Regions from separate parts of the Comamonas sp. NyZ500 genome, predicted to be linked through region 1. Evidence: predicted binding sites of a transcription regulator. Region 1 holds the regulator's gene; each other region holds the start of a gene.

Region 1 (7,690 bases):
CCTCTGGCTTGTGCCATTGGTAGTTTTGACAAAGCTGAACTTTTTTGGGCCTGTTGGCTCTGATACTGCAGACCTGATACAGGAGTTTGTTTAGATGAAACGTCGCGAATTCTCTCTGGCTGCCTCGGCAGCTGCTGCCGGTGCCCTGAGTCTGGGTGCCTCCTCCAGCTGGGCCCAGGGCGCTGCGCCCAAGGAAGGCAAGGACTACATCAAGCTCGGCAAGCCCGCCAGCGTGAGCGCGCCGGCCGGCAAGGTCGAGGTGGTCGAGTTCTTCTGGTACAGCTGCCCTCATTGCAATGCCTTCGAGCCCCAGTTCGAAGCCTGGGCAAAGAGCCAGCCTGCCGATGTGGTAGTGCGCCGCGTGCCCGTGGCCTTCAATGCCTCTTTCGTGCCTCAGCAAAAGCTGTACTACGCTCTGGAGGGCATGAACCTGCTGCCCCAGCTGCACGCCAAGGTGTTCCGCACCATCCACGTGGATCGCAATCTGCTCAAGACCGACGACGCCATCTTTGACTGGGTCGGAAAGCAGGGCGTGGATCTGGCCAAGTTCAAGGAAGTCTACAACTCCTTCACCGTGGCCAACCAGGCGCGCAAGGCCGCTCAGCTGCAAAACGAATATGACGTGGAAGGCGTGCCCGCCATGGGTGTGGCCGGCCGCTACTACACGGACGGCACCAAGGCCGGCAATATGGACAATGTGCTGCGCGTGGTCAATGCGCTGGTCGCCTCCAGCCGCAAGGCCTGAGATCAGGCAGCAGACGTCAGTGACGTTTGACGCCCAGCAAGCCCGCCGTCGTGCGGGCTTTTTTGTGGGTGTTTTTTACGCAAGTTGCAAAAAGGGAATGACTACAATGGATGCAAGAAACGTGCCTTCCATGAAAAAAACACTCCTACCTCTTGCGCTGGCCTGCGCCCTGGCAGCAGCGACCGGCATTGTCCATGCCGAAAAAGCCGACAGCGCCAAGCCCATGAATATCGAGGCGGATGCGTTGCGTCATGACGAGCTGCAGCAGACCAGTGTCTTTACTGGCAATGTGGTGATGACCAAGGGCTCCATCGTGCTGCGCGGTGCTCAGCTCGATGTGCGGCAGGACGCCGAGGGCTATCAGTACGGTGTGATCAAGGCCGAGGCCGGCAAGCGAGCGTTCTTCCGTCAGAAGCGCGATACCGTGGCCGGTCAGCCCGAGGAGTTCATCGAGGGCGAAGGCGAAGTCATCGAGTACGACGGCAAGGCCGATATCGTCAAGTTCATCCGTCGTGGCGAGATGCGCCGCTACCGTGGCGGTCAGCTCAGCGATCAGGTCACGGGCTCCATCATCGTCTACAACAACATCACCGACGTCTATACCGTCGATGGCCAGAAGACCAGCGGCGGCCTGCCGAGCTCCTCCGTGGGACAGGGTGGCCGTGTGCGCGCCATCATGGCGCCCAAGGACGGCACCCCGGGGGCACAGCCCAAGCCTGCAACACCTGCCACGCAGCTGCGCCAGAGCATGACGCTGGGCGGTGAGAAAGCCGACGAGAAGAAATGAGCGAGCCGACTTTCTCCAGCAGCCGCAGCGGCGAGTCCGACAGCCGCCTGGAGGCCAAGCATCTGGCCAAGTCCTACGGCAGCCGCAAGGTGGTCAAGGATGTGTCCCTGTCCGTGCAAAAAGGCGAGGTGGTCGGTTTGCTCGGCCCCAACGGTGCGGGCAAGACCACATCGTTCTACATGATCGTGGGCCTGGTGCGCAGCGACGGCGGCGAGATTTTCATCGACGGCCAGCCGGTGGGCGGCATGCCGATTCACCAGCGTTCGCGCCTGGGCCTGTCCTATCTGCCCCAGGAAGCCTCCATCTTTCGCAAGCTCAGCGTGGAAGACAATGTGCGCGCCGTGCTGGAGCTGCAAAAGGACGAGCAGGGCAAGACGCTGACGCGCGACGAGATCGAAAAGCGCCTCACGGGCTTGCTGCAGGAGCTGCGCGTAGAGCATCTGCGCCAGTCACCGGCGCTGGCGCTGTCCGGCGGTGAGCGCCGTCGCGTGGAAATTGCCCGCGCCCTGGCCACGCAACCGCGCTTCATTCTGCTTGACGAGCCGTTTGCCGGCATCGACCCGATCGCGGTGATCGAGATCCAGCGCATCATCGGCTTCCTCAAGGAGCGCGGCATCGGCGTGCTGATCACCGACCACAACGTGCGCGAGACGCTGGGCATCTGCGACCACGCCTTCATCATCAGCGACGGCCATGTGCTGGCCGAAGGCACGCCCGAGGAGATCGTGGAGAACGCCGATGTGCGCCGCGTCTATCTGGGCGAACATTTCAGAATGTGATGACCCCCACGCTCCCTCACTTTGTGTGGTCGCTGTCCCCGGAAGGGGCCCTGACCGGCTGCGCCGGGGTTTGCCCTGGGGCGGCCCGGCGGCAAGTCCATAGCACTGCGCGCGTTTGCGATGATTGTCTGGGAGCCGCGCCTCGATGAAGCCAGGTCTCTCGCTACGCGTTTCGCAGCATTTATCGCTTACGCCGCAGCTGCAGCAATCCATTCAGCTGCTGCAGCTCTCCACCCTGGAGCTGGCGCAGGAAGTCGAGCAGATGCTGGTCGACAACCCTTTTCTGGAACGTGCGGGCGATGAGGCAGAAACTGCGGGGGATGCTCCTGTAGATGTAGCTGCTAGCGCCAGTGAATACAGCACTTCAGATGGTATTCATGCTGAAAGAGATGCATCGCAAGCGCAACAAGCTACTGAAACGGTAGCGGAGACATCAAACCCCGAAACCCCGGAAACGCTGAACTGGGAGGCCGACGGCATGGACGGCCAGGACGGGGAATGGGGCGGCGAATCCAGCAGCGAGTGGGATACGCCCTCGGCCAGCAGCTCCACGCGCAACCGCGACGGCGATGACGAAACCGATGCCATCGATCTGGCGCGCGAGCACCAGAGCCTGACCGACTTTCTGCACCGTCAGGCGCTGAGCCTGCATCTTGGTGCGGCGGACATGGCTGCACTGCGCTTTCTCATCGAGTCGCTCAGCGACGACGGCTATCTCGAGGATTCCCTGCAGGAGTTGGCGCAGAGCCTGGCTGGCGACGACTTGGAGGAGCGCGAGGAGCTGGAGCAGCACTTTGCCATTGCGCTGAAGCTGCTGCAAAGCCTGGAGCCCGTGGGTGTGGGCGCGCGCGATCTGGCCGAGTGCCTGCAGCTGCAGCTGCGCGATCTGATCCGCACGGCCGAGGACGAGGGCACGACCGAGGCGCATATGAGCCGGCTGCTGCTGGCGCAGGCCATCTGTGCCCAGCCCATGGACCTGCTGGCGCGGCGCGATCTGCGCAAGCTCACCAGCCTGTGCGGTGCGCGAGAGGAGCAACTGCGCGAAGCCATGGCCCTGATCGCCAGGCTGGAGCCGCGTCCGGGGCGCCGCTTTGTCGACGTGGAACGCCATATCGTGGTGCCCGATGTCATCGTGCGCCCGGTGCGGTCCGGCTCGGGCCGGGTGGACTTCTCCGTGCAGCTCAACCCCGAGGTCATGCCGCGTCTGCGCGTGCACGACATCTATGCCGGCGTGCTGCGCCGCCACAAGAACAGCGACGGCCATGCGGCGCTGCAGCAGCAGCTGCAGGAGGCGCGCTGGTTCATCAAGAACATCCAGCAGCGCTTCGACACCATCTTGCGTGTTTCCGAAGCCATCGTGGAGCGGCAGAAGAACTTCTTTGTGCATGGCGAGCTGGCCATGCGCCCGCTGGTGCTGCGCGATATCGCCGACACCCTGGGCCTGCACGAGTCCACCATCAGCCGCGTGACCACGGCCAAGTACATGGCCACGCCCCAGGGCACTTTCGAGCTCAAGTATTTCTTCGGTTCGGGCCTGGGCACGGAAACCGGCGGCAGTGCTTCCAGCACGGCCGTGCGTGCGCTGATCAAGCAGTTTGTCGATGCCGAAGATGCCAGAAAGCCGCTGTCGGACGCCAAGCTGGCCGATATGCTCAAGGAGCAGGGCATCGAGTGCGCGCGCCGCACCGTTGCCAAATACCGCGAGCAGCTCAAGATACCGACGACCACGCTGCGCAAGGCGCTGTAGGGCACCGCAGAAACAAGAAAGCCGCTGATGCATCGCACAGCGGCTTTCTTGTTCTGCATTTAGGGCGGGAGCCTTGATAAGGCATTCCTCAAGCAAGGGGCAGCGAGCAAGAGCCGCCCTTGCGGCGATGCTGCCGTCCCCCTTGGGGGCGCCCGGCCAGGGGAAGGCGCGTAGCGCCTCAGGGGGTTATCAAGAAACCAACCACCAGATAAACCAGACCAGCACGCCGATCATCAGGCCGAACTTGAGGATCTTGTAGAAGGTCGGATTCCAGTCACGGAAGGCACGGCGGTACTTGCCCGCATAGAACGAGATCTTGAACAGCTTGCTGATCATGCCGCGCGGATCGCCCTCGTTGTTGGGCGAGCTGGCGGCGGCCACCACGTTCTTGCCCAGCCAGTGATTGAGCCACTGGGCAAAGCCATTGGTCATGGGGCGCTCCACATCGCAGAACAGCACGATGCGATTGCCTTCCGAGCGGTTCTCGGCCCAGTGCATAAAGGTCTCGTCGAAGATCACGCCTTCGCCTTCGCGCCAGCTATAGGGCTGGCCGTCGACCTCGATCATGCAGCGGTCGTCGTTGGGCGCCAGCACGGCCAGGTGATAGCGCAGCGAGCCCGCATAGGGGTCGCGGTGCAGATTGAGCTTGGCGCCGGGCGGCAGCTCGGCAAACATGGCGGCCTTGACGCTGGGAATCGATTTCACCAGGGCCGTGGTCTTGGGGCAAAGCTCCATGGCCGAAGGGTGAGCGTCGCCGTACCACTTGAGGTAGAAGCGCTTCCAGCCGGTCTTGAAGAAGGAGTTGAAGCCTGCGTCATCGTTATTGGCGGCGGCCTTGATCTGCATGTTCTTTTGCAGATTGACGGCTTCCTCGCGGATCTCGCGCCAGTTGGCCTGCAGCGGCGCCAGCTCGGGGAAGGTGCTGGTGGGCAGATAGGGCGTGCGCGGCACCTTGCTGAACATCAGCATGAAGACGTTGAACGGCGCTGTGAACGTGGAGTGGTCAAACAATTGCTTGACCACCTTGTGGCGCACCTTGCCGCGCAGATGCATGTACAGCCCGCAGCCAAAGAAGAGCAGCACCAGTGCCAGAACGATAATTTTTGCCATAAGGGCCAATTTTACCGGGGGCACCCCGGCGGCCACCATGGGGGCAGGTCAAACAGAACCGGGGTAGGGGAATATCAAAAGCAATAGCTGCCGGCGCTTGACGGCCAGGCGCAGCAGCCGGTCGGGATCAGATACTCAAGGCAGGGCCAGCACGGCGCAGTTGCACAGATCCGCGCTCTCGAACGCCGTTGTGTCGCCCGCTTTGAGCCCCGGCACGGGGAACAGGCGCACCGTCAGCGGCTTGTTGAGGCGAAACGCCATGGTGCCCGTATCGCGCATGACGGCGGCGATCTGCTCGGCGCTGCTGTCGCCCGGCACAGGCACGGTATCGAGGCCGATGCCGCAGACGCTGCTGTAGGTCAGCAGGGCGCGGATATCGAATTCGTCATTCAGACTGGCCTGGGCCAGGCCTTGGTCCTCGGTCACGGCCAGCATCAGGCCGCTGAAGCCGATCTGTGTCACGCCGTTGACCGATTTGAAGACGCGGGTCAGCAGGGCCGAGGCTTCCACCGTGCCGCTGGCGCCGAAATAGGGCACGCCCAGCAGTTGGTAGACATCGACCATGGAGGCGCAGGATTTGGACGGCGCGGCCGAGGTGTCCATGCCCGCGATATGCCAGCCCTCGGCCAGTTTCACGCCGTCGGCACAGCGCTGGATGGCAGTGGCATGCTCGTTCAGGGCCTGGCTCAGGCGCTCGAATGCGAGCCTGAACCACGCCGCGTGATCGAGCTGCAGGCGCTGCTGCTGCAGCTTCTGCAGTTCAGCCACCATGAGGTCTGGCGTTTCCAGACCCAGCACCAGAGCGCCGTGGTGCTGGCCGCGGTGGTAGCTGGCCGGGAAATAGGGAATGCCGGGCGCGCAGTTGAAGTTGACCGTGAAGTTGAAATTGCCTTCGCCGCGCGGCGTGGTGCACGCGATCTGCTGAATTGCCTGCACGCTGCTGGCCAGCAAGCCGGTCTGCAGAAAGCCATGTTCATCCAGATCGATGTTCACGCAGGCGTTGCACAGGTCGCCATAGGCGGCAATCAGCTGCGGCAGCAGGGCCACTTCCTGCGCATTGCGCGCCTCGCCCACGGCAAAGCGGATGCGGCGTTTGCCGGTGTTGATGGCCTTGAGCGTTTCGGCAATGCGCTGCAGGCCGGCGAGGGCGCTGTCTGCGCTGGAGACATCCAGATATTCGCCGAACGGGTTGCTCACGATGCGGATGGACTGCACCTGATAGCCCCGGGCCTCGATGGCATCGGCCACGGCATCGCATTGCTGCTTGGCCTGGGTCAGGCCGGCCTGCCACTGTGCCTCATCGGCGCTCAGGTTGACAAAGGCGGTGACGGTGCGCACGCGCACCAGTGGGTTGAAGCTGATATTCATAGCAGTATCCGTAGGCGGGAGAATGGCTGGCGGCCATTTTGCCTCTGAATATGCCGATCACAGCAGGCGCGTGCCCAGCGGCACCTGCTTGTCGGGCACGCACAGGGCCACGGCTCCCGTGGCATCGTGAAAACCGGTCACAAGACATTCGCTCATCAAGGGACCAATCTGCTTCTTCGGAAAGTTGACCACGGCCACCACCAGCCGTCCTATCAGCTCCTCGGGCCGGTAGTGTGCCGTGATCTGCGCGCTGGACTTGCGCTGGCCCAGCTCGGGACCCAGGTCCACCAGCAGCTTGTAGGCGGGTTTGCGGGCCTCGGCAAATACCTCGGCCTGCAGCACGCGGCCCACGCGCAGCTCCACCTTCATAAAGTCGTTCCAGCTGATTTCTTCCATGTCGTCATTGCTCCTTGGCCTGGCATCATGCCTTGGGTCCTGCGAGCATCTGTAGAGCAACGCTTATCGTGCGCGGGCACCGGAAAAGGCCTAGCGCGTATGCTTATGCCCTGTAAAGCGCACAACAGGCTCCCGTGAGCGTCCGGCGCCTGCGCCGTTGCTGGCGCGCACTGATTTCTATGAACCAACTGCATTTGTTTCTGCCCTGCGCCGCCGGCGTCGAGGGCTTTCTGGCCGACGAGGTCCACGCCATCACCGGCGCCAGCGGGCAGGATCTGCTCGTGGGCCGGGGCGGCGTCATGCTGCGCGGCATGTGGCGCGATGCCATGCTGCTCAATCTGCACAGCCGTCTGGCCCAGCGCGTGCTGATCGAGCTGTCGCACACCATGTACCGCAGCGAGAACGATCTGTACCGTGCCGCCAGCGAGGTGGCCTGGGAGATCTGGTTCACGCCCAAGGAAACCTTCAAGATCGAGGTCACGGCCCAGCACAGCCCGCTGACCAGCCTGAACTTTGCGGCGCTCAAGGTCAAGGACGCGATCGCCGACCGTTTTCGCGCCAAGCGCAACGGCGTGCGTCCCAGCGTGGAGACCCACCACCCCGATGTGCGCGTACATCTGCACCTGACGACCGACGGCGCCACCATCTATATCGACACCTCGGGCGAGGCGCTGTTCAAGCGCGGCTGGCGCGAGGACAAGGGCGATGCCCCGCTCAAGGAAACCCTGGCCGCGGCCATGATTGCTGCCTCGGGCTGG
Region 2 (7,690 bases), on a different contig from region 1:
AATCGCCGCCTCTGGCGTCACATGCAGGACGATGGTGCCGAAAGCGGTGCCGCTCATACGGCCATCGGAAACACGCACCATGTCTTTCACGCCTTGGGCAGCGAGTTTCTTGGGAATGGGCAGGTAACCCGCTTCCGGCATCGCCGCTGCTTTGGGACCGATATTCTTGAGCACCAGCACATCCTCGGCCTGAACATCAAGCTCGGGCGAGTCGATACGAGCGGCCAGATCCTCTGCATTCTCGAAGACAACGGCACGGCCCTCATGTTCCATCAGCTCGGGGTTGGCTGCGGACTGCTTGATGATGGCGCCTGCCGGGGCAAGATTGCCGTGCAGCACGGCAATGCCTCCCTGTGGATACAAAGGGGCATCCAAAGTCTTGACCACATGCTGCTTGAAGCCTGGGCCGGCCGCCTCCAGCTCCTCGCCCAGGGTGCGCCCCGTCACGGTCAGAGCATCCAGGTGCAGCAGGGGCTTGAGCTCTCGAAGCAGGGTATGCATGCCGCCGGCTGCATGAAAGTCCTCCATGTAGTGGTCGCCGGAAGGCTTGAGATCGAGCAACACGGGAGTATTGCGGCTCATGGCGTCCAAAGCCTTGAGATCCAGCTCGTAGCCCAGGCGACCCGCGATCGCGGCCAGATGCACGATGGCATTGGTCGAGCCGCCCATGGCCAGCAGCACGCGCATGGCATTTTCGAAGGCAGCAGGCGTGAGAATCTTGTCAATGCTCAGTCCAGCACGCGCCATGTGCACGGCCACCTCACCGGATCGCTCCGCAATTCGAATGCGGTCGGCAGTAACCGCAGGAGGAGTTGCACTGCCAGGAATGCCAATCCCCAGAGCCTCTGCAATGCAGGCCATCGTGCTGGCAGTGCCCGCCACCGAGCAGGTACCCACGCTGGCGACGAGCTGATTGTTGACGTCGGAAATTTCCTCAGCATCAATTTCTTCGGCACGAAATTTTCCCCAGTAGCGCCGGCAATCGGTGCACGCACCCACTCTTTCGCTTCTATGCGATCCCGTGAGCATGGAGCCGGTCACCAGTTGCACTGCCGGCAGTCCGACCGAAGCGGCTCCCATCAGTTGAGCCGGCACCGTCTTGTCACACCCCCCGATCAACACGACCGCATCCATGGGTTGCGCTCGCAGCATCTCCTCCGTGTCCATGGACATGAGGTTGCGCAGATACATGCTGGTCGGCTGGGAAAAGCTCTCGTGCAGCGAGATGGTCGGGAAGTCCATGGGCAGACCACCTGCCATCAGGATGCCGCGCTTCACTGCCTCGATCAATTGCGGCATGTTTCCGTGACAAGGGTTGTAGGAGCTGCCTGTGTTCGAGATACCGATCACAGGCCTGTCCAGCGCCTTGTCGGTATAGCCCGCTCCCTTGATGAAGGCCTTGCGCAAAAAGAGAGAGAAACCGCGATCACCGTAGTTGGTGAGTCCTTTGGAAATGCCGCTCGAAGCGGCTTCCGGATGAATCGTGGCTTGCTGGTCTGGCTTGTTCGTCATGGGAGGGTTAACCATTGTTGATGCACTGATTATTAATAATATTATTGATTAAAAGAAAAATCGAGCGCTCAAACAAGAAAGCGCATCCCTGAAAACCCTAAAGGAGACTTCATGAAACCCACAGAACTCGTTAATCCGGGCATGCGCCGCCGCAAGCTCATTAACCTGGTTGCAACCGCCCTCGTCGCATCTGGTACATCGGGAGCAGCCTGTGCGCAAACTGACTACCCCACCAAACCCGTGAGGCTGGTAGTTCCCTATGCTCCGGGTGGAGCGACCGATGTCATCGGCCGCGTTCTTGCCAAGCAGCTTTCAGACGCACTCGGGCAGCAGTTCGTCGTCGACAATCGCGCCGGAGCTGGCGGTAGCCTTGGTGCAGGTCAAGTCGCCAAATCACCTGCCGATGGCTACACCTTGCTGATGGGTGCATTCACAAGCCACACCATCAATGCAGCGCTAACGCCTGCTGCGACTCCTTTTGACATCCATAAGAGCTTCTCTCACATCTCGGTCGTAGGTACCGTGCCGCTGGTATTTGTGGTCAACCCCAATGTTCAGGCGAAGTCCGTCAAGGAACTGGTAGCGCTTGCCAAGGCCAGCCCCGGCAGCGTCACGTTTGCATCCGCAGGCAATGGCTCGCCTCAGCATCTCTCGATCGAGATGTTCAAGCGTCAGACACAGGTTGAAGTCGTTCATGTGCCCTACAAAGGCAGCGGACCCGCTCTTTCAGATCTGCTCGGCGGTCAGGTCAATGCCATGATTGACACCGTTCCTGCCGCACAAAGCCAGATCAAGGCAGGCAAGCTCCGGGCCCTGGCCACCACGACCAAAGAACGCGTTGCCTCGATTCCAGACATCGCTACTGCCGTGGAAGCTGGATTTCCAGACATGCAGGTCAGCTCCATGTTTGCACTTTCGGCTCCTGCAGGAACTCCAGGTGCAGTCATTCAGAAGATCAATTCAGCGCTGAAAGTGATTCTGTCCAAGCAGGATGTCAAGGACTCCATGCTCGCCCAGGGCACTATTGCTACCTACAGCACGCCGGACGAGTCGGCCAAGATCATCAACGCCGAATACGCCAAGTGGGCCCGATTGATCAAAGACAGCGACATCAAGGCTGAATAAGCGAAGATAACGGAGCTCCAGGACGCTGCAGCTCCGCTACCTATACTGCTGTGGTGGAAGCCAACCTATCAACCAAAGACCTGAGAGCGGTAGTAGCCCTGAGCCAGACCAAGAGCTTTGGTCAAGCCGCCCTCCTGGTTCACCTCTCCCAATCTGCGCTGTCGGCCCTGATTGCGCGTGTGGAAGCCCAGATCGGAGCAAGACTGTTTGAGCGCACCACTCGCGCTGTCGAGCTGACCGATGCGGGGCATGTTTTTATTGCCCATGCCCAGGAGATCTTGCGAGATACGCAGCGAGCTCTACGGGCCGTGACGGACACCGTCCAGCTCAGAACGGGATCGGTGACGGTTGCCGCACTCCCCTCTTTGGCTGCCTCGCTGCTGCCAAAGGTCTTTGCCGAATTCACGCGGATTCATCCCGGGGTACGCTTGTCCTTGCTTGATACCTTATCTGGCCCTGCGTTTGATCTCGTTCGTGATGGCAAGGTCGACTTTGCACTCACTGCAGCAGATCCCAAGCAAGAAGACCTCGCCTATGAGCAATTGATGGAGGACCAGTTCTTTCTCATCTGTCCCGATGACCACCCTCTATCCAAGCAGGCAGGTCCCGTCGCGATCGAGAACACCCTGGACTATCCGCATGTCTCCATGCCCAGTTCTGCCAGCGTCCGGCAGTACATTGATGCGGATCTGCACTCAAAAGGGCTTTATTTCGCTCCTGTCTTTGAAGTTGACCATATTGCAACCATCGGCGCCTTGGTCAGTGCTGGTCTGGGCATCAGCGCACTGCCTGAAACAGCCGTATCGCTGTTGCAAGCTGGCCGCCTTGTGCAGATTCCTTTGTCGCCCCCTGGAATTCAACGCCCCTTGGGCATGGTGATGCGCCGCCACGCACCTCGAAGCTCGGCGGCCAAGGCATTGGAGGCGTTAATCAGAGCGAGCCTGCACAACCTGGCCTCTCATTCAAGCTAGAGCACTGCTGCAGATTCCGCAAAAGAGAGAGGTCGAAGGGAATGTAAAAAATTCTCCACGAATCGTGTCGATTCTCATTGAGTCTTGTACTCGCCTCCACAAACAATCAACGGCTTAGCGCTGCGTGAAGAGGCTAGTTTTGTACCCGCTTCTCACTGAGTGTTGTACTTTCCGGAATTTTTCTCACTCAGTTTTGTATTTTCCGAGATGGCAGGTTCAGAAGCCTGGGCACAACCAACGTGGCCAGCAATTTCTGACCGACTGCCCGCTGCCTTCATAGCCGAACTGGCTGGGAACTTCGGAACGAGGATGGATTACCGCAAACTGGCACACAACCTGCTTAAACCAAGCATCTTGTATACATTTGGGTATTCATCATGCTGATTGGTTCATTTGAAGATTGGAAGCGGGCTTATCAAGAAGGCGCTGACCCTGCTGCATTGCTTGAGCAGCAGCGTCGTAGTCTGGCAAGAGATGACTCGGCCTGGATCAGCATTGCCAGTGACGCGCAATTGAAAGCGCAGTTGCTGCAACTGGAGGCACTTCAGCAAACCCAAGGCCGTGAGCGTCTGCCTTTGTACGGCATCCCCTTTGCGGTCAAGGACAACATCGATGTAGAGGGCTTTGTCACCACGGCGGCCTGCCCTGCTTTCGCCTACCAGGCACAGCGCGATGCTGTGGCCGTTCAGCGTCTCAGGCAAGCCGGGGCCATTGTTCTGGGCAAGACCAATCTGGACCAGTTTGCCACCGGTCTCGTCGGAACGCGCTCACCATTTGGTGCCGTTCCCAATACGTTTGACAGCAGACTTATTTCCGGCGGCTCCAGCTCAGGCTCGGCATCTGTGGTGGCGCGTGGTCTGGTTCCATTTGCCCTGTCCACGGACACGGCTGGATCGGGCCGCATTCCTGCGGCCTTCAACCAGATCGTCGGAATCAAGCCCACTCCCGGTGCAGTGCCCGGCACTGGTTTGGTGCCTGCCTGTCGCACGCTGGACTGCATAGGCGTTCTGGCGCTGAATGTGGCCGATAGCGCTCAGGTCCTGTCACTCATGGAAGGGCCTGACACACAGGACAGCTATGCCCGCTCACGCCCCTTCATCGCCAAACATACCCCGCTGTCTCAACTGCGCGTGGGGGTGCCTGATGCACGCAAGCTTTCCAGCGACTATGAGGATGCATTTGCTGCGTTTCTTGCACATCTGAGGCCGCAAACCGAACGGGTACAAGCCTTGCCCTTCGATGCACTGTTTGAAGTCGCCAATCTGCTGTATTACGGCCCCTGGGTGGCTGAGCGGGTTGTCGGAGCACGTGGAATATACGAACAACAGCCAGAAGCCTTGCTGCCAGTGATTCGCCAGGTTCTGGACGTACACCAGCGCTTCAACGCTGCCGATACCTTCAATGCCCAGTACCAGTTGCAAGACCTCAGACAGCAAGCCGAGAATATCTGGCAAGAATGTGATGTGCTGTGTGTTCCTAGCGCACCGCGCCACCCATCCATGGCCGAGGTGGACGCTGACCCGATCGGCGTCAACTCGGAGATGGGAACCTATACCAATTTCGTCAATCTTCTCGGTTGGTCGGCGATCGCAATCCCTGCATCGCAACTGCCAGACGGCCTGCCCTTTGGCATCACCTTGATAGCGCCGGGCTGGCGCGAGCCTGATCTGGTGCGCTGGGCTCAGCAGTTGGAAGCACAAACCAATCTGTGTGCCGGCGTTACAGGCCTTCCCGCCCAAAACGCTGGCTCACTGCCCACATGGCGGGTACCGACACAAGGCGAGACCATCGAAGTAGCCGTGGTGGGTGCACATCTGCGCGGCATGCCTCTCAATCATGAATTGCTGGCTTGTGGTGCGCGCTTTCGCGAGGAGACGAGCACCGCCTCGGACTACCGCCTGTATGCGCTGCAAGGCACAGTACCTCCCAAACCTGGAATGGCACGGTCAGACGAAGGGGCTGCCATCACCGTTGAAGTGTGGGATATGCCAATTGCCAACTTTGGCCACTTTGTAGCCGGCGTTCCAACGCCTCTGGGCATTGGTTCGGTGCAGCTGAAGGATGGACGCAGCGTGAAAGGCTTTATCTGTGAAGGCCACGCATTGACGCAGGCCCGGGACATCACCACGTTCGGCGGCTGGCGCGCGTACTGCCAGTCTCTGTGAAGCACGCTGCGGCGCACAGCCCCGTGCGCGGCGCCGCAGCCAAAGAAAAAACAAGGAGCCCATATCATGTCTTCCACCAGCCTGGCCAGCCTTGCTTACGAAAAACTACGCCAAGCCCTGGACAATTTTCAATATGTGCCTGGTGACCGCTTTAGCGAAAACGAAGTTGGCGCGGATCTCGGCATGAGCCGAACCCCTGTGCGCGAGGCACTCGTACGCCTGCAGCGCGAAGGATATATCTCCGTCATACCCAAGCTCGGCTGGATCGTGAACAGCATTGACTTCACGATGTTCGAGCAGTTGTACGATGTGCGTTCAGTACTGGAATGCGCAGCGCTGGATCTACTTGTTCAGACCCCCGACCTGGAAATACGCCTGCATGAGCTGACCGCGCTGTGGTGCATCCCCGCGCCACAACGGCTGTCTGAAATAGCCACTGTCTCGCGCAACGATGAGCAGTTTCACATGGCCTTGGTGGCGGCCAGCGGCAATCAGGAAATGGCCCGCATCCACCGAGATATCACGGACCGAATTCGTATCGTGCGGCGTCTGGAATTCACGCGCAACTACCGCATTGACGTGACCTACGAGGAGCACGGCGACATCCTCAGATCATTGTTAAGCCGCGACGGCTTGCAGGCCAAGTCGTTGCTGCAGCAACATATCCGCGTGAGCCGTGACGAGGTAAAAAACATCACCTTACATACCCTGCAGAATGCAAGGCAGAAGCAGCCTTCCCTCTAAGTTTCACGAGCACTGCCGTTGATCTTTGGCTCACCGATGCTGCAGCAAAGCCTGCAGCAGCACTCCATCCTCTTGAGCCAGCGCATTCAGGATGCTGAAGTGATCCGCGCCTTCTATGGCTACTTCTGCATCACCCTCCATGCCACAACGATAGGCCGCAAAGGCTTGACTCTGCGCCTGCAATTGGGGAAGTTCTGCTGTTCCATAGGCTGTCACAAACGGCTTGCGTGTTGCAGGCAGGCATAAGGGACTCAGTTGCTCGATTTCAGCGCCAGACAGCCGGAGCGCCTGGTTCAGGTAGGTATGAGCAATCGGTGCCAGGTCGTAGATTCCGCTGATGCCCAGGCCTGCAACCACTCCCTCGCAATTCAGGCCCATTGCAGTGAGATGACCACCCGCGGACCAACCGCATAGCAAGATGCGTCCGTTGCCTCCCTGCTGCAATGCATGGCGGCGCACAGCCGCGATGCCTGATCTCACCTGCTCCACGATCTGAGTCAGCGTGGTCTCGGGAGCCAGCGTGTATCCAATCAGAGCAGCATGCAGTCCATGCGCGAGCGCGCCCTGAGCCACAAACCGAAAAGTGTTCTTGTGGCGCATCTGCCAGTAGCCGCCGTGAATGAACAGCAGCGTGCTGGCACCGGACTCGCCCTCAAAGAAGTCGTAGCGCAAACGCTCTGCCGTTCCAAACGGCACATCCAGTTGTCCAGCGGATCTCTGCACCAGCTCCACACTGCGGGCTTCGAAATCAGCGAGCTGCCGAGCACTGTCGGCGACGGCACGGGTATTGTCGTAGGCCGCATCACGCGCGACCTGCGGGAGGTTCAATAAACAGTCCAGCATCAAGCGGCCTTGGCATGATGAGCCACATGACTGCTGAGCATTTCCGTCAGCTCCTTGCGCACCAGGTTGAATTCTGGTGCCGTGATATGGCGCGGGCGCTCCAGTGGAATGCGATAGTCACGCTCCACACGACCTGGACCGGCCGTCATGACCACCACGCGGTCAGCCAGCAAAACAGCCTCCTCCACTGCATGGGTGACAAAAATCACGGTCAGCCTGGTCTTTTCCCAGATATCCAACAGCTCCTGCTGCAGCACTTCGCGAGTCAGCGCATCCAGTGCACCGAAAGGCTCGTCCATGAGCAGCACTTCACACTCATTGGCCAGCGCT
Region 3 (7,690 bases), on a different contig from region 1:
ACATATTGTTTGGCACGGCCAACTTTGATCTGCGCTATGACCCCACGGGCATTCGCGATCAGGTGCAAGCGAATGCAAAAGGTCAATTGCGCGACTATGGCCGTGGCTTCTGGGCGCAGCAGTGGCTGGCTGTCCTGCGATTGATGGGTCGCGCATAAGTCAATCCTTGAGTATGCTTGCCAGCATGAGCTTGCTACTCGACTCTTTTTGGCGTGCCATGGCGTATTGCCTGCATAAGCGGGTCATTGTCTGGTCACTCCTGCCGCTGCTGGCCATGGCCTTGATGGCCTGGCTTCTGGGTTACTTCTTCTGGGCCGATGCGGTCCTCAAGGTGCAAAGCCTGCTGGACGGGGTGGGCTGGCTGCATTCCTTATGGCTATGGCTGCAGGGGCTGGGCCTTGGGTATGCCTCGGAGGTGGTGGCTTCCATTTTTGTGGTGTTGGGCGCAATGCCGGTACTCGTGGTGCTGGTTTTGCTGCTGGTGGGCCTGTTCATGGCGCCTGTGCTGACACAGCTGGTGGCCGAGAAACGCTTTGTCGGGCTCGAGAAAAAGCATGGTGGTTCCACCGTAGCCAGCCTGGTCTGGTCGGGCGGCTCCACGTTGATTGCGCTGCTGGCCTTGTTTGTCACTCTGCCACTATGGGTGTTCCCGCCGCTGATGCTGGTGGTGGCGCCTTTGATCTGGGGATGGCTCACCTACAGGGTCATGGCATTTGACGCCTTGTCCGAGCATGCCAGCAAGGACGAGCGCCGGGCCCTGTTTGCCCGTCACCGCACGTCGCTCATTCTGATGGGTGTGATCTGCGGCTATCTGGGCGCAGCACCTGGTGTGGTCTGGATTTCCGGGCTGCTGTTCCTGGCCGCTTTCTGGATTCTGGTTCCGATTGCGATCTGGATCTATGCGCTGGTGTTTGCCTTCTCTGCACTGTGGTTTGCTCACTTCTGCCTGGCGGCGCTGGAGCAAATGAGGGCGCAGACCATGCCAAGTGCTGCCGACCCGCAGGTCCCGTTTGCACCTGGTGCAGATGATTCGGATGGTGCAGCTTCGGTGGCTCGCTGAGAAGCGTCTGCAACAGGACGAATCAGGTGTCATGCACCAAAAACAATCCTATTTCCAAATTGCACCATCTTGGTGCAATGATATTCACCAAGATGGTGCAATTGTGAGGCGTGCTCTGGCAGTGAGACAATGCGCGTCTGTTTGGTGCAGTTTGCAGATGCAGCTCTGGTAAGTGCCTATGTCTTGTGCCGAATATCTTTACACCAAGGCTCGGTTTCGGTGCGCAGATGTTGTTGTGAGGCGCCGAGTTCGAGTTGGCACGCAAACTGCTAGATACTATTCATTCTTTATTTGATCAGCCAAAGTTGGCAGGAGAGATCTAATGGCGAAGACCGTTGCAGACGTGATGCAGATGGTGCAGGATAACGAGGTCAAGTTCGTGGACCTGCGCTTTACCGATACCCGCGGCAAGGAACAGCACGTGACCGTGCCCGTGTCGCACTTCGACGAGGACAAGTTCGCCTCGGGCCATGCTTTCGACGGTTCTTCCGTTGCCGGCTGGAAGGGTATCGAAGCCTCGGACATGCAGCTGGTTCCCGATCCCAACACTGCCAATATCGATCCCTTCTTCGAAGAAACCACACTGATTCTGCAGTGCGATGTGATTGAACCCGGTGATGGCAAGGCCTACGACCGCGATCCCCGCTCCATCGCCAAGCGTGCCGAAGCCTATCTGAAGGCTTCCGGCCTGGGTGATACCGCTTACTTCGGTCCCGAACCCGAATTCTTCATCTTCGACGGCGTGCGCTGGGGTACAGAGCCTCACAACCCCTTCTTCGAAATCGAAGAATACGAGGCTCCCTGGAACACCGGCACCAAGTTCGAAACCGGTAACCGTGGTCACCGTCCTCGCGTCAAGGGTGGCTACTTCCCCGTTCCTCCTGTCGACAGCACCCAGGACATGCGTGCAGAGATGTCCCTGCTGCTGGAAGCGGTCGGCATCCCTGTCGAAGTGTTCCACCATGAAGTGGCCGGCGCCGGTCAGAACGAAATCGGCACACGCTTCTCGACCCTGGTCGAGCGTGCCGACTGGACACAGCTGCAGAAGTACATCATCTGGAACGTGGCCAACACCTACGGCAAGACGGCAACCTTCATGCCCAAGCCCTACGCTGGCGATAACGGCTCCGGCATGCACGTGCACCAGTCCGTGTGGAAGGATGGCAAGAACCTGTTTGCCGGCGACGGCTATGCCGGCCTGTCCGACTTCGCCCTGTACTACATCGGCGGCATCATCAAGCACGCTCGTGCGCTGAACGCCATCACCAACCCCGGCACCAACAGCTACAAGCGTCTGGTTCCCGGCTTCGAAGCGCCCGTGAAGCTGGCCTACTCGGCCAAGAATCGCTCGGCCTCCATCCGTATTCCTTACGTCAGCAATCCCAAGGCTCGTCGCGTGGAAGCCCGCTTCCCCGATCCTCTGATGAACCCCTACCTGGGTTTCGCAGCTCTGCTGATGGCCGGCCTGGACGGCGTGGAAAACAAGATCCATCCCGGCGAAGCCGCGACCAAGGATCTCTACCACCTGCCTCCCGAGGAAGACAAGCTGGTGCCTACCGTCTGCCACAGCCTGGATCAGGCTCTGGAAGCCCTGGACGCCGACCGTGCGTTCCTGACCAAGGGCGGTGTGTTCTCCGACAGCATGCTGGATGCCTACATCGAGCTGAAGATGGGCGAAGTGACTCGCTATCGCCAGTCGGTGCACCCTGTCGAATACGATATGTACTTCTCGCTGTAAAGCAGAGGTCAAAAAAGGCGGCGCAAGCCGCCTTTTTTATTGAGCGCCCACTGCGGCGGGCATGGCAGCAAAGGAACCAAACGGGTTGGTGGCGGTCAAGTAGTCAATAAAAGCCGCAGGCTTGGAGCGATACTCAGGGTATTGCGGACTTGCGGCCGCCGTCTGCCTGAGAGGACCGAATGAAGAAGTTTTATGTGTTGTCGTTGCTGTGTCTTGCATCCGGGCTGGTTTCTGCCCAGGATGTGATCTACCGCTGCGGCAATGAGTACACCAACAATGTTTCGCAGGCCAAGGCCAAAGGGTGCAAGCCGGTCGATGGCAGTGGCGTGACGGTGATTCACGGCACCAGGCCCTCGGGTGGCAATGCGCCAGCGGCTGCGGCCAAGCCCAAGCCGGCAAGTAGCTCTGCATCGAGCGCGCCGGCCCCGGCTCGCAGCGACAATGCCGCGCAGAAAGCGCGTGACTCCGATGCACGAGCCATCCTGCAAGGCGAGCTGAACAAGGCCCAGGCCAGACTGTCCGAGCTGAAGGCTGAGTACAACGATGGCAACCCCGTGCGCACGGCGCTGGAGTTGCGCAATCCTCAGGGCTACCCGGAGCGGGTGGCCAAGCTCAAGGCCGATATCACACGCCAGGAAAGTGATATCGCAGGCATCAGGCGAGAGCTGGACCGGCTGCCTGCGGTCAATTAATCCGGCCCCTGGGGCTGGTCATTTTTGGTCTATCGAATGAGTTCCACTGCAGCCCCGCTCCCCGATATCTCCAGGCCTGATCCGGATCAGGCCAATGCTCACGGCTACCAGTCGCTGGACTGGCTTTGCACCCTGATTGCCGTGCTTGACGAGTACGGCATGGTGCGCTTCGTCAACGCGGCGCTGGAAAACGCCCTGGGCCAGTCGCGCCGCATCATGGTCGGCAGTGACTTCGCCACCTGCTTTGCCGAGCCAGCCTTGCTGGACAAGGCGCTCAGCGGCGCCCGTTCCAACGACTTTGCTGCGCTGCGCTTCGAGGCCAGCCTGCTGCGCCTGGGGCAGGAGCCCTTGCCGATTCACGCGGCGGTTTCGCTGGCCGAGAAGGCCGGTCATGTCATGGTGGAGATGTGGCCGCTGGAGCAGCAGGCCCGTCAGGATCGCGAGGAGCGCATCCGAGAGCAGGCGCTGGCGAACAAGGAACTGATCCGCAATCTGGCGCACGAGATCAAGAATCCGCTGGGCGGCATTCGCGGCGCGGCCCAGTTGCTGCAGATGGATCTGGTCACGCCCGAGTTGCTGGAATACACCACGGTCATCATTCACGAGGCCGATCGCCTGCAGGCGCTGGTGGACAGATTGCTGGCCCCGCATCGCCACCCGCATGAGGTGGGCGACGTCAACATCCACGAGGTCTGCGAGCGCGTGCGTTCGCTGGTGCTGGTCGAGCATCCTCAGGGGCTCAAGATCACGCGCGACTATGACATTTCCATTCCCGAGTTCAGAGGCGACAGCGCACAGCTGATACAGGCTCTGCTCAATATCGTTCAGAACGCGGCACAGGCGCTGGGGCGGCGCATTGCAGAGGGCGATGCCGAGATCATTCTGAAGACGCGTGTGGCCAGACAGGTCACTCTGGGGCGCGAGCGCTACAGATTGGCACTGGAATTGCATGTAATCGACAACGGGTCAGGCGTGCCAGATGCCATCAAGGAGCGGATTTTCTATCCTTTGGTCTCAGGCAGAGACGGCGGATCCGGCCTGGGGCTGACGCTGGCTCAGACCTTTGTGCAGCGTCACCATGGCCTGATCGAGTGCGAGAGCCAGCCGGGGAGGACGGATTTCCGAATCCTGATACCGCTGCCATAAAGCCTGACATTATCAATATGCAGAAGAAGGGAAGGATGTTGCACGAATGAAGCCAATCTGGATTGTGGACGACGACCCTTCCATCCGCTTTGTGCTTGAAAAGGCATTAGGGCGTGAAGGCTGGCCCATTCGCAGCTTTACCCAGCCGCGTGATGTGCTCAAGGCCCTGGCTGATGTGGACAACAGCGATCCCGAGCGTCAGGCTCCACAGGTGCTGGTCAGCGATATACGCATGCCTGGCGGCTCGGGCCTTGAGCTGCTGGAGCAGGTCAGGGCGCAGCAGCCCGGACTGCCCATGATCATCATGACGGCCTATTCCGATCTGGACAGTGCCGTCTCGGCGTTCCAGCGTGGGGCCTTCGAGTATCTGCCCAAGCCCTTCGACGTACCCAAGGCCGTGGAGTTGATCCGGCGCGCCGTCGAGGAAAGCCAGCGCGAGGAGGTGGCCGATGTGCAGGCTCCGGTGCAGGCGGAAATGCTGGGTCAGGCACCTGCCATGCAGGACGTGTTTCGCGCCATCGGCAGACTGAGCCAGAGTCATGTCACGGTGCTGATCACCGGGGAGTCCGGTGCCGGCAAGGAGCTGGTGGCACGGGCGCTGCACAAGCATTCTCCGGTTGCCGGCGGACCGTTTGTGGCCATCAATACCGCAGCCATCCCGAAAGATCTGCTGGAGTCCGAGCTGTTCGGCCACGAGCGCGGCGCCTTTACCGGTGCGCAGACCCAGCGCAGGGGGCGTTTCGAGCAGGCCGAAGGCGGTACGCTGTTTCTCGATGAAATCGGCGACATGCCGTTCGAGCTGCAGACGCGTCTGCTGCGGGTGCTCTCCGACGGTCATTTCTACCGGGTTGGCGGACATCAGGCCGTCAAGGCCCATGTGCGTGTGATTGCGGCGACGCACCAGGATCTGGAGCTGCGCGTCAAGGACGGTGCTTTCCGCGAGGACTTGTTCCATCGTCTGAATGTGATCCGCCTGCGCCTGCCCGCGCTGCGCGAGCGCAAGGAAGACGTCCCCATGCTGACTCAGCATTTCCTGCAGCAAAGCGCGCGTCAGCTGGGGGTTGAGCCCAAACGCATGAGCACGGCCGCCATGAGCCGCCTGCAGGCCTTCAACTTCCCGGGCAATGTGCGCCAGCTGGAAAACATCTGCCACTGGTTGACCGTCATGGCTCCGGCCCAGCAGATTGCACTCAAGGACTTGCCGCCCGAAGTGCTAGGCAGCTCTGCATCGGTGAGCACAGCAGTCTTTGCCGGCGCATTGAGCAGTGGTGTGGGCCTTGACCAGTCCAAGGCAAATCTGCCTGAGGCGGCATCCATGTCCGTGCCAGGCACTGCGGCAACGCCTTTGACCGAAGCTCCGGCATTGACCGAGGGCTGGCTGGAAGGGTTGGGCAAGCAGGCCGAGGAGCTTTTGTCGCAAGGCCACCACGATGTATGGGATCAACTGTCCCATCAGTTCGAGGCACAGTTGCTGCGAACGGCCCTGGCAGCCACGCATGGTCGCAGAGTCGAGGCTGCCAGCCGGCTGGGGATTGGCCGCAACACCATCACCCGGAAGCTGCAGGAGCTGGGGCTGGAAAACGAGAATTTCGACTGAAGCAGTGCAGTGGTCACTCGCTTTCGCGGTGGGCTTTATCCGTCCTACATGGTGCAATCACGGTTGACGACATAAGGCAGATGGCGCAGGGATAAAAATCAACAGGCCTCTTGTTGATTGGACTGTTTGCGTTGTCTGCCTTGCCTTTACCCATCTCTTTCCCGCCTGCACCGGAGTCTTTCCTGCGGGATGCGAACGCCTTGTCGCCATTGCTGCAGATGCCGGAGGCCGAGGAGGCCTTCTGGCACGAGCGCTATATGTGCGAGCCTTACTTTGTCCCGGGGCGTAGCTTTGATCAGTATTACCCCGCCTATCTGCTGGGCTGGCAGGCCGGCAGATATCGGGCTCGGCAGACGGCTTCGGGGAGGAGCAGGAGTTTCGAATCCCTGGAGGCCGAGTTGCGCCAGCATTGGTCGCGGCATTGCGGGGGCAGCCTGCTGGACTGGTCTCAGGTCAGAGCAGCCGTCAAGGCAGCCTGGCGCCGTGCGATTGTTCCACCCCTGTCCAAGCCTTGCGCGGAGGCTGTACTGGGCCAGATGGCGAAGAACAGTCTTGCTCTGGCGTTACAGGCAGGACGGCGTTTTGCGCAAAGCTCCAGACTGTTCTTGACGACTGCGGACTCCAGCATGGCTGTCGATGCCCTGCGCCGCTTCTCGCAGGATTCACACAAGCTGGTTTCCGAGCTGGAGGAGCTGCTTGATGGTGTTCCGGCGGCCCCGCTATCCATGGCCTTGGATGAGGGCGGTCTGCTGGAGCGGGTGCGCAAGACCTGGCTTGACTATCTGGGAGAAACGGTGGCCGAAACCTGGCTGGATGTGCTGCGGCGCTTGCAGACCTGGCTGGAGCGCACCGAGCACACTGTTCAGCTGGATTTGCCGGTCAAAGTCGCCAAGCTGCTCAAACGCCATGTGATGCTGTTGCGTGGCCAGCTGCAGGCCTTGCAGTGGCTGAGCCATGGCGCCGTCTGATCCGTACCGCCTCAGTCCAGTGTGACGACCACGGGGGCGTGATCGCTGGGCTGCTTGTTCTTGCGCGGAGCACGGTCCACGCTGCAGGCGCTGACCTTGCTCTTGAGAGCCTCGCTGACCAGAATATGGTCGATGCGCAGGCCGCGATTCTTCTGAAAGCCCAGCATGCGGTAATCCCACCAGGAATAGCTTTTTTCCGGCTGCTCGAACATGCGGAAGGCATCGTTCAAGCCCAGTTGCAGCAGGCGCTGGAAATGGTCGCGCTCTTCCACCGTGTGGTGGATCGTGTCCTTGAGGCCGACGGGGTCGTAGGAGTCGCGATCTTCGGGAGCCACGTTGAAGTCCCCCACCAGCACCAGGCGCGGATGCAGGGTCATCTGGTTCTGGATCCAATCGTGCAACGCCTGCAGCCAGCGCATCTTGTAGGCAAATTTTTCCGAGCCAGGTTCCTGGCCGTTGACGAAGTAGCCGTTGATCAGACGAATTTCG
Region 4 (7,690 bases), on a different contig from region 1:
GCGTACTGGAAGCAGGTGGTCAAGGACTCCGGCGCGCATATCGACTAAAGGGGACGACAGCTTGCTGATACATCTGGCCGCTGCCGGGCCCTTTCGTCGCTCACGGGCGGGCTTGACCCTGCTCATTGCGGCGGTCATTGCCATCGGGCTGGCCTCGCGCCGGGGCTACATGCCCTTTCCCGCCTGGCTGGGCAACTATCCGGGCGATGCGCTCTGGGCCTGGGTGGTGCTGCTGTGCGTGGCCTGGCTGAGGCCGGCCATCACGCGCGGCAAGCTCATGGGCTGTTCCCTGGCCATCGCCTTTGCCATCGAGTTCCTGCAGCTCTATCAGGCCCCCTGGATGCAGGCCCTGCGCGCCAACAAGCTGGCCTATCTGGTGCTGGGCAATGGCTTCGATCCCCTGGATCTGCTGGCCTATGTCGTGGGCATCGGTGTGGGCGCCATGGTGGACTGGCTCTGGGAGAGGCGGCAGCGTCGCCTTGCCTGAGATGGCATGAATCGTGCTCGTCGTCCATGGAATCAACATGACGACAAGCACTACCCCATGAAAACGCCTCTGCACTATCTGGTGGCTGCAAGGCAAAGCGAGATTGCCGAGCTGGAGCAGATCAGCCGCGCCAGCAGCCTGGTGGCGAGCATGTCCGAGCTCGTCCATGCGCTGCAGAAAGAGCGCGGTCTCTCGAATATCTTTCTGGTCAGCGGTGGAGCACAGGCGCAGCAGAGCCTGCTCGATCATGGCCTTCATGTGGACCGGGTCATGGAGCGGGTCTGCCTTGCGCTTGAAGAGCTGGGTGCGCGGGCGCCGGGCGCGCATGGCGCTCGCCTGTTCAACGCGATCGCCAATGCACTGCAAGGCTTTGAAGCCCTGCCGCTGCTGCGCCGCCGGCGCGATGCGCTGCAGCTGAGTGCCGAGGATTGCACGCAGGCGCTGATCCGCATGATTGCGGCCTGCCTGACCGTGGTGTTCGAGGCGGCGGACAGCGCTTGCGATCCCGATATTGCGAAATTGCTGGTGGCGCTGTTTCATTTCATGCAGGGCAAGGAGCTGGCGGGCCAGGAGCGCGCCACGGGGGTTGCGGCGTTTACCGTAGGGGTCGGCAAGTCGGAGCGTCAGCGCCATTGGCTGCATCTGATCGAGTCGCAGGAGCGCTGCTTTCAGGTGTTTGCAGACTTCGCCAGTCCCTCGGGGATGGAGCGCTGGCAGCAGCAATGCGGGGCCTGCCCCGATATGACGGTGATCGAGCGGCTGCGTCGAATGGGCTGCACGGCGGGGGACGGCGTGCTGCTGGACTGCAGCTTGAGCTCGCCATGGTTCGAAGCCTGTTCCAGCCGGCTCGATGCCATGCACCAGATTGAGGCATTCCTGGCCGAGGAGCTGCAGGTCCAATGTCTGCGCAAGCTGGAGCAGGCCGGTACAGCGCTCTGCCAGCAACTGGCGCTGCTGGAGATGCAGCCGCAACCAGGGACTCGTGCCGAAGCGGCTGCGGCCTTTCTGGGGGCCACGCAGTCAGCCGCCTCCTTGCCTGCGGAGGGGGCGTATGGGCTGCAGCTCGAGAAAAGCATTGTCTTGCTGGTGCAGGAGCAGTCCATGCGCCTGCAGGACATGCAGACCGAGATCGACAAGGCGCGCGCCACGCTCAAGGAGCGCAAGACCATAGAGCGGGCCAAGGGCGTGCTGATGAACTACCGCCAGCTCGGCGAGGGCGATGCCTACAAGCTGATCCGCCAGACGGCCATGAACCAGAACCGGCGCATGCTGGATGTAGCCGAGGCGATTCTGGCCACGGTGGACCTGCTGCCGGGTAGCACCAATTCATAGCCTTGGCCGCGCGGTGTTTGTTGCGCTGCACCAAATATGGGCCAGAACCGGAAGCGCAAAGCATGCTCCGCCTCTGATCACGGTCTGGCATGGTTTGTGCATGACTGTTGATGTCAAGCAGACCAAAGGCGGTCGCGCTTAAAGCGTTATTACGAGTGACCTGGGACAACGGCGTCCTTTTCTCCTCACACCCGAGGAGGGAAGGGCGCCTTTTTGTTTTCCGGATCGCCTTCACCACGATTCTTGATGGAGTTTTCTCATGAGCCAGCGCCTTCCTTCGTCTACTGTTCCTGCGCCCGAGCCTGTATCTGCCGGTGGGCGGCGCGAGTTTCTGCGCGTGGCTGGCGCCGCCGCCCTCTATGGCTCGCTGGGCCACCACGGCGCCTGGGCCGCAGGCTCCGACGCGCCGGAGAAGAAAGAGGTCAGGATAGGCTTCATCCCGCTGACCGATTGCGCCAGCGTGGTCATGGCCTCGGTGCTGGGCCTGGACCAGAAATACGGCGTGAAGATCGTCCCCAGCAAGGAAGCGAGCTGGGCCGGCGTGCGCGACAAGCTGGTCAACGGCGAGCTGGACTTCGCCCATGTGCTCTACGGCCTGCTCTACGGCCTGCATCTGGGCGTTGGCGGCCCCAAGAAGGACATGGCGGTGCTCATGGGGCTGAACAACAACGGCCAGGCGATCACGCTGTCCAAGGCCCTGGCCGACAAGGGGGCGGTCGACGGAGCCAGTCTGGCGAAGGTCATGGCCAGGGAAAAGCGCGAATACACGTTTGCCGGTACCTTCCCCACCGGTACCCACGCCATGTGGATGCATTACTGGCTGGCGGCTGCGGGCATCAATCCGTTATCCGAGGCCAAGCTGATCACCGTGCCGCCGCCCCAGATGGTGGCCAATATGCGCGTGGGCAATATGGATGGCTTCTGCGTGGGCGAACCCTGGAACCATCGCGCCATCATGGATGGCATCGGTATTACGGCCAACACCACGCAGGACATCTGGAAGGATCACCCCGAGAAGGTGCTGGGCACCACGGGCGAGTTTGCGCAGAAGAATCCAAACACCTGCCGCGCCGTGATGATGGCGATTCTCGAGGCCAGCCGCTGGATCGATGCCAGCCTGCAGAACAAGACGAAGATGGCCGAGACCGTGGCCCAGAAGTCGTACATCAACACCAGTGTGGACGCCATCAACCAGCGCATTCTGGGCCGCTATCAGAACGGACTGGGCAAGACCTGGGACGACCCCAACCACATGAAGTTCTTCAACGACGGGGCCGTGAACTTCCCCTATCTGTCGGACGGCATGTGGTTCCTCACCCAGCACAAGCGCTGGGGTCTGCTCAAGGCCCATCCCGACTATCTGGCCGTGGCCAGGCAGATCAACCGCATCGACCTCTACCAGCAGGCGGCAAGCCAGCTCAAGGTCAGCGTGCCCAAGGATGTGCTGCGCACCAGCAAGCTGATCGACGGCGTGGTCTGGGACGGCAAGAACCCTGCCCAGTACGCCGACAGCTTCAAGATCAAGGCCGCCTGAGGCCGCCACCTTAACGGAGAACCATCATGGTCAGTGCCGTACTTCACTCACCGCTCGAACTCGATCCTCCGCACGATCCGCAACTGGCAGCCCAGGCGGCCAATGATGCGCTGCTCGAAACTTCAAAAGAGATAGCTGCCGGCACAGAACTTGTAAAGGCTGAAGTGGAAAAAGATATCAAACCCAAAGCGATAGTCACGGCTCCGGTTGCGGTGGCGCCCAGCCGCTTGCGCCAATGGGCTGAACAGCTATTTGCTCAGGTCCTGCCTCCGCTGCTGGGGCTGGCGCTGCTGGTCGGGCTGTGGTCGCTGGTATCGAGCAGCACAGGCAAGAGCATTCCGACCCCGGCCGAGACCTGGGAGCAGGCCCTGCAGGTGTTCAGCGATCCCTTCTACCGCAACGGGCCCAACGACCAGGGCGTGGGCTGGAATGTGCTGTCCTCGCTGCAGCGTGTGGCCCTGGGCTTCGGTCTGGCGGCACTGGTCGGCATTCCTTTGGGCTTCGTGATCGGGCGCTTCGGCTTTCTGTCGCGCATGTTCAATCCCTTGATCAGTCTGCTGCGCCCGGTCTCGCCGCTGGCCTGGCTGCCGATCGGCCTGCTGGTGTTCAAGGGCGCCAATCCGGCAGCCATCTGGACCATCTTCATCTGCTCGATCTGGCCCATGGTCATCAACACCGCCGTGGGCGTGCAGCGTGTGCCCCAGGACTATATGAATGTGGCGCGCGTGCTCAATCTGTCGGAGTGGAAGATCGCCACCACCATTCTGTTTCCTGCCGTGCTGCCCTATATGTTGACGGGCGTGCGCCTGGCCGTGGGTACGGCTTGGCTGGTGATCGTGGCCGCCGAGATGCTGACGGGCGGCGTGGGCATAGGTTTCTGGGTCTGGGACGAGTGGAACAACCTCAACGTCAAGAACATCATCATCGCCATCTTCGTGATCGGCATCGTGGGCCTGGTGCTGGAGTGGGCCCTGGTCAAGCTGGCTTCGGCCTTTACGTTTGAAGAGGTCAAGACTTAACCCACCCCTGAGCCGCGCCCTCGGGCGCGTCACTCCCTCAAGGGGGCGCCACCGGTGGCCCGGCAAAGCCGGCGCCACGGTGGCCTCGGAAAAAAGCAAGGAGTACCTCATGCATACATCTCTCAGCACCAAGTACATCGAGATCCACGGGGTGGAGCAGACCTTCAAGACCGCCAAGGGACTGTTTCCCGCGCTGCGCGACATCAATCTGAACATTGCCAAGGGCGAGTTCGTCAGTCTCATCGGGCATTCGGGCTGCGGCAAGTCGACGCTGCTCAATCTGATTGCCGGCCTGACCATTCCCACGGGCGGTGCACTGCTGTGCGCCAACAAGGAAATCAAGGGCCCTGGGCCCGAGCGTGCGGTGGTCTTCCAGAACCATTCGCTGCTGCCCTGGCTGAGCTGCTGGGGCAATGTGCACCTGGCCGTGGAGCGTGTCTTCGGCAAGCGCGAAAGCAAGGCACAGCTGGCGCAGCGCACCGATGCGGCGCTGGCCATGGTGGGCCTCAGCCATGCGGCGCAAAAACGCCCCGGCGAAATCTCGGGCGGCATGAAGCAGCGCGTGGGCATTGCGCGTGCCCTGTCCATGGAGCCCCAGGTGCTGCTCATGGACGAGCCCTTCGGCGCTCTCGACGCCCTGACGCGTGCCAAGCTGCAGGACGAGTTGCTGGAGATCGTGGCACGCACCCAGAGCACCGTGGTCATGGTCACGCACGATGTGGATGAGGCCGTACTGCTGTCCGACAAGATCGTGATGATGACCAACGGTCCCGCTGCCACGATTGGCGAGGTGCTGCATGTGGCGCTGCCACGCCCGCGCAGCCGGGTGGAACTGGCCGAGGATGCCCAGTATCAAAGCTATCGCAAGGCGGTGATCGACTTTCTCTACACGCGCCAGGGCCATGTGGAGAAGGCGGCCTGAGCCTTTTTGATTTCAAGCTGCATGGCGCCTTGGGGCGCCATGTTTGTTTTGCACAGCAATAAAGCGGCCATGCACAAAAGCAGTGCATGCCGCGGGATGGAATAGTCTCTGCAGGCTGAGAAAAGCTGGCACAGCAATTGCGTGTTGTTCAGCGTGGCCAAGGTGGGTCACCGGGGGATGGTGCAAGGCTGGACCAGAACCCACAGACAAAGACGTCTACGCGTTCATGCAAGTCATGAAGCGCGCAGACGTCTTTTTTTTTGGCTTTGCAAATGCCCACGGGGACTCAGATGAAAAAATCCAAACTGGTCATGATTGGAAACGGAATGGCAGGCGTGCGTGCGCTGGAAGAGCTGCTGGCCATTGCCCCCGATCTGTACGACATCACGGTCTTCGGCGCCGAGCCGCATCCCAACTACAACCGCATTCTGCTGTCGCCGGTGCTCGCTGGCGAGCAGACGCTCGGCGATATCGTGCTCAACGACTGGTCCTGGTACCAGGACCACCATATCCTGCTGCACGCCGGCTATACCGTGACGGCCGTCGACCGGGCCCGGCGCACGGTGCATGCGGTCAATGCCCAGGGCGAGACCGCCAGCGCCGAGTACGACCGCCTGATCATGGCGACGGGCTCCAGGCCCTTCATCCTGCCCATCCCCGGCAAGGACCTGGAGGGCGTGCTGGCCTACCGCGACATCGCCGATACCGAGGCCATGATCGATGCGGCCAAGACGTTCAAGCATGCAGTGGTGATCGGCGGTGGCCTGCTGGGACTGGAAGCGGCCAACGGCCTCATGAAGCGCGGCATGCAGGTCACCGTGGTGCATGTCGGCGACTGGCTGATGGAGCGCCAACTCGACGATCAGGCGGGCCGCATGCTGCAGAAATCGCTGGCCGAGCGCGGCATGCAGTTCTGCATGCAGGCGCAGACCCAGGAGCTGCTGGGTGACGCAGGCGGCCGCGTGCGTGCCGTGCGTTTCAAGGACGGCAGCGAGATCCCGGCCGAACTGGTCGTGATGGCCGTGGGCATTCGCCCCAGCACCGAACTGGCCGAGTCCATGCACCTGCATGTGAACCGCGGCATCGTGGTCAGCGATACGCTGCAGACCGTGACCGATCCGCGCATCTATGCCGTGGGCGAATGCGCGGCACACCGAGGCATTGCCTACGGACTGGTGGCGCCCTTGTTCGAGCAGGGCAAGGTGCTGGCCAACCATCTGGCCGAGTTCGGCATCGGCCGCTATCTGGGTTCGCTGACCTCGACCAAGCTCAAGGTCACGGGCATCGATCTGTTCTCTGCAGGCGATTTCCAGGGCGGCAGCGATACCGAGGAAATTCTCATGAGCGACCCCTATGCGGGGGTCTACAAAAAGCTGGTCATCAAGGACGACAAGCTGGTCGGTGCCTGCCTGTACGGCGACACGGTGGACGGCAGCTGGTACTTCAAGCTGCTGCGCGAGGGCCGCAGCGTGGCCGATATCCGGGACAAGCTGATGTTTGGCGAATCCAATCTCGGCGACACCGGCCACCAGGGGCAGAGCAAGGCCGCGGCCATGGCCGACGGCGACGAGGTCTGCGGCTGCAACGGCGTGACCAAGGGCGCGATCTGCAAGGCCATCAAGGACAAGGGCCTGTTCACGCTCGACGATGTGCGCAAGCACACCAAGGCCAGTGCCAGCTGCGGCTCCTGCACGGGCCTGGTGGAGCAGATCATCATGTTCACGGCCGGTGGCGACTACTCGGCGGCCCCCAAGACCAAGGCCATGTGCGGCTGCACCGACCACGGGCACCAGGCTGTGCGCGACGCGATCGCTGAGCACAAGCTGCTCAGCACCGATGCGGTGTTCCGCTTCATGGAGTGGCGCACGCCCAATGGCTGTGCCTCCTGCCGTCCGGCCGTCAACTACTATCTTGTAAGCACCTGGCCCAAGGAGGCCAGGGACGACCCGCAAAGCCGCTTCATCAACGAACGCAGCCATGCCAACATCCAGAAAGATGGAACCTACAGCGTGATTCCGCGCATGTGGGGCGGTGAGACCACGGCCTCCGAGCTGCGCCGCATTGCCGATGTGGTGGACAAGTACCAGATCCCCACGGTGAAGGTCACGGGCGGTCAGCGCATCGATCTGCTGGGCGTGAAGAAGGAGGATCTGCAGGCCGTCTGGAACGATATAGGCATGCCTTGCGGCCATGCCTATGCCAAGGCGCTGCGCACGGTCAAGACCTGCGTGGGCAGCGAATGGTGCCGCATGGGCACGCAGGACAGTACCCAGATGGGCAAGGACCTGGAGCGCGCCATGTGGCGCATGTACGCCCCGCACAAGGTGAAGTTCGCCGTCAGCGGCTGCCCGCGCAACTGCGCGGAGTCCGGCATCAAGGATGTGGGAATCATCGGC

Evidence for each region. Region 1 encodes sigma-54, which starts transcription at its own class of promoters, with help from an activator protein. Its sites were predicted from a motif close to TGGCANGNAANCTGCTTT; they were not measured.
Region 2: atzF (allophanate hydrolase) is a predicted target of sigma-54. The motif match lies at 3,934-3,951, and genes of this name have one in related genera.
Region 3: glnA (type I glutamate--ammonia ligase) is a predicted target of sigma-54. The motif match lies at 1,316-1,333, and genes of this name have one in related genera.
Region 4: nirB (nitrite reductase large subunit NirB) is a predicted target of sigma-54. The motif match lies at 5,421-5,438, and genes of this name have one in related genera.

What each region holds. Positions count from the first base shown of each region.
Region 1 is NZ_JAEIJE010000003.1:435,435-443,124, reverse strand. It holds gene JAO85_RS07795 (thiol:disulfide interchange protein DsbA/DsbL) at 95-745, shown strand; gene lptA (lipopolysaccharide transport periplasmic protein LptA) at 876-1,532, shown strand; gene lptB (LPS export ABC transporter ATP-binding protein) at 1,529-2,311, shown strand; gene JAO85_RS07780 (RNA polymerase factor sigma-54) at 2,457-4,058, shown strand; gene JAO85_RS07775 (aspartyl/asparaginyl beta-hydroxylase domain-containing protein) at 4,248-5,168, opposite strand; gene JAO85_RS07770 (DUF711 family protein) at 5,304-6,536, opposite strand; gene JAO85_RS07765 (tRNA-binding protein) at 6,594-6,932, opposite strand; gene JAO85_RS07760 (class I SAM-dependent RNA methyltransferase) at 7,112-7,690, shown strand, end outside.
Region 2 is NZ_JAEIJE010000010.1:158,879-166,568, forward strand. It holds gene JAO85_RS16280 (IlvD/Edd family dehydratase) at 1-1,512, opposite strand, end outside; gene JAO85_RS16285 (tripartite tricarboxylate transporter substrate binding protein) at 1,624-2,637, shown strand; gene JAO85_RS16290 (LysR family transcriptional regulator) at 2,691-3,608, shown strand; gene atzF (allophanate hydrolase) at 3,986-5,773, shown strand; gene JAO85_RS16300 (GntR family transcriptional regulator) at 5,840-6,517, shown strand; gene JAO85_RS16305 (alpha/beta hydrolase) at 6,548-7,345, opposite strand; gene JAO85_RS16310 (ABC transporter ATP-binding protein) at 7,360-7,690, opposite strand, start outside.
Region 3 is NZ_JAEIJE010000011.1:104,785-112,474, forward strand. It holds gene JAO85_RS16825 (sterol desaturase family protein) at 1-158, shown strand, start outside; gene JAO85_RS16830 (EI24 domain-containing protein) at 173-1,060, shown strand; gene glnA (type I glutamate--ammonia ligase) at 1,383-2,798, shown strand; gene JAO85_RS16840 (hypothetical protein) at 2,978-3,490, shown strand; gene glnL (nitrogen regulation protein NR(II)) at 3,527-4,636, shown strand; gene ntrC (nitrogen regulation protein NR(I)) at 4,683-6,233, shown strand; gene JAO85_RS16855 (hypothetical protein) at 6,434-7,201, shown strand; gene xth (exodeoxyribonuclease III) at 7,213-7,690, opposite strand, start outside.
Region 4 is NZ_JAEIJE010000004.1:271,308-278,997, reverse strand. It holds gene JAO85_RS09180 (tripartite tricarboxylate transporter substrate binding protein) at 1-48, shown strand, start outside; gene JAO85_RS09175 (DUF2809 domain-containing protein) at 62-487, shown strand; gene JAO85_RS09170 (nitrate regulatory protein) at 494-1,819, shown strand; gene JAO85_RS09165 (CmpA/NrtA family ABC transporter substrate-binding protein) at 2,079-3,353, shown strand; gene ntrB (nitrate ABC transporter permease) at 3,380-4,372, shown strand; gene JAO85_RS09155 (ABC transporter ATP-binding protein) at 4,482-5,294, shown strand; gene nirB (nitrite reductase large subunit NirB) at 5,585-7,690, shown strand, end outside.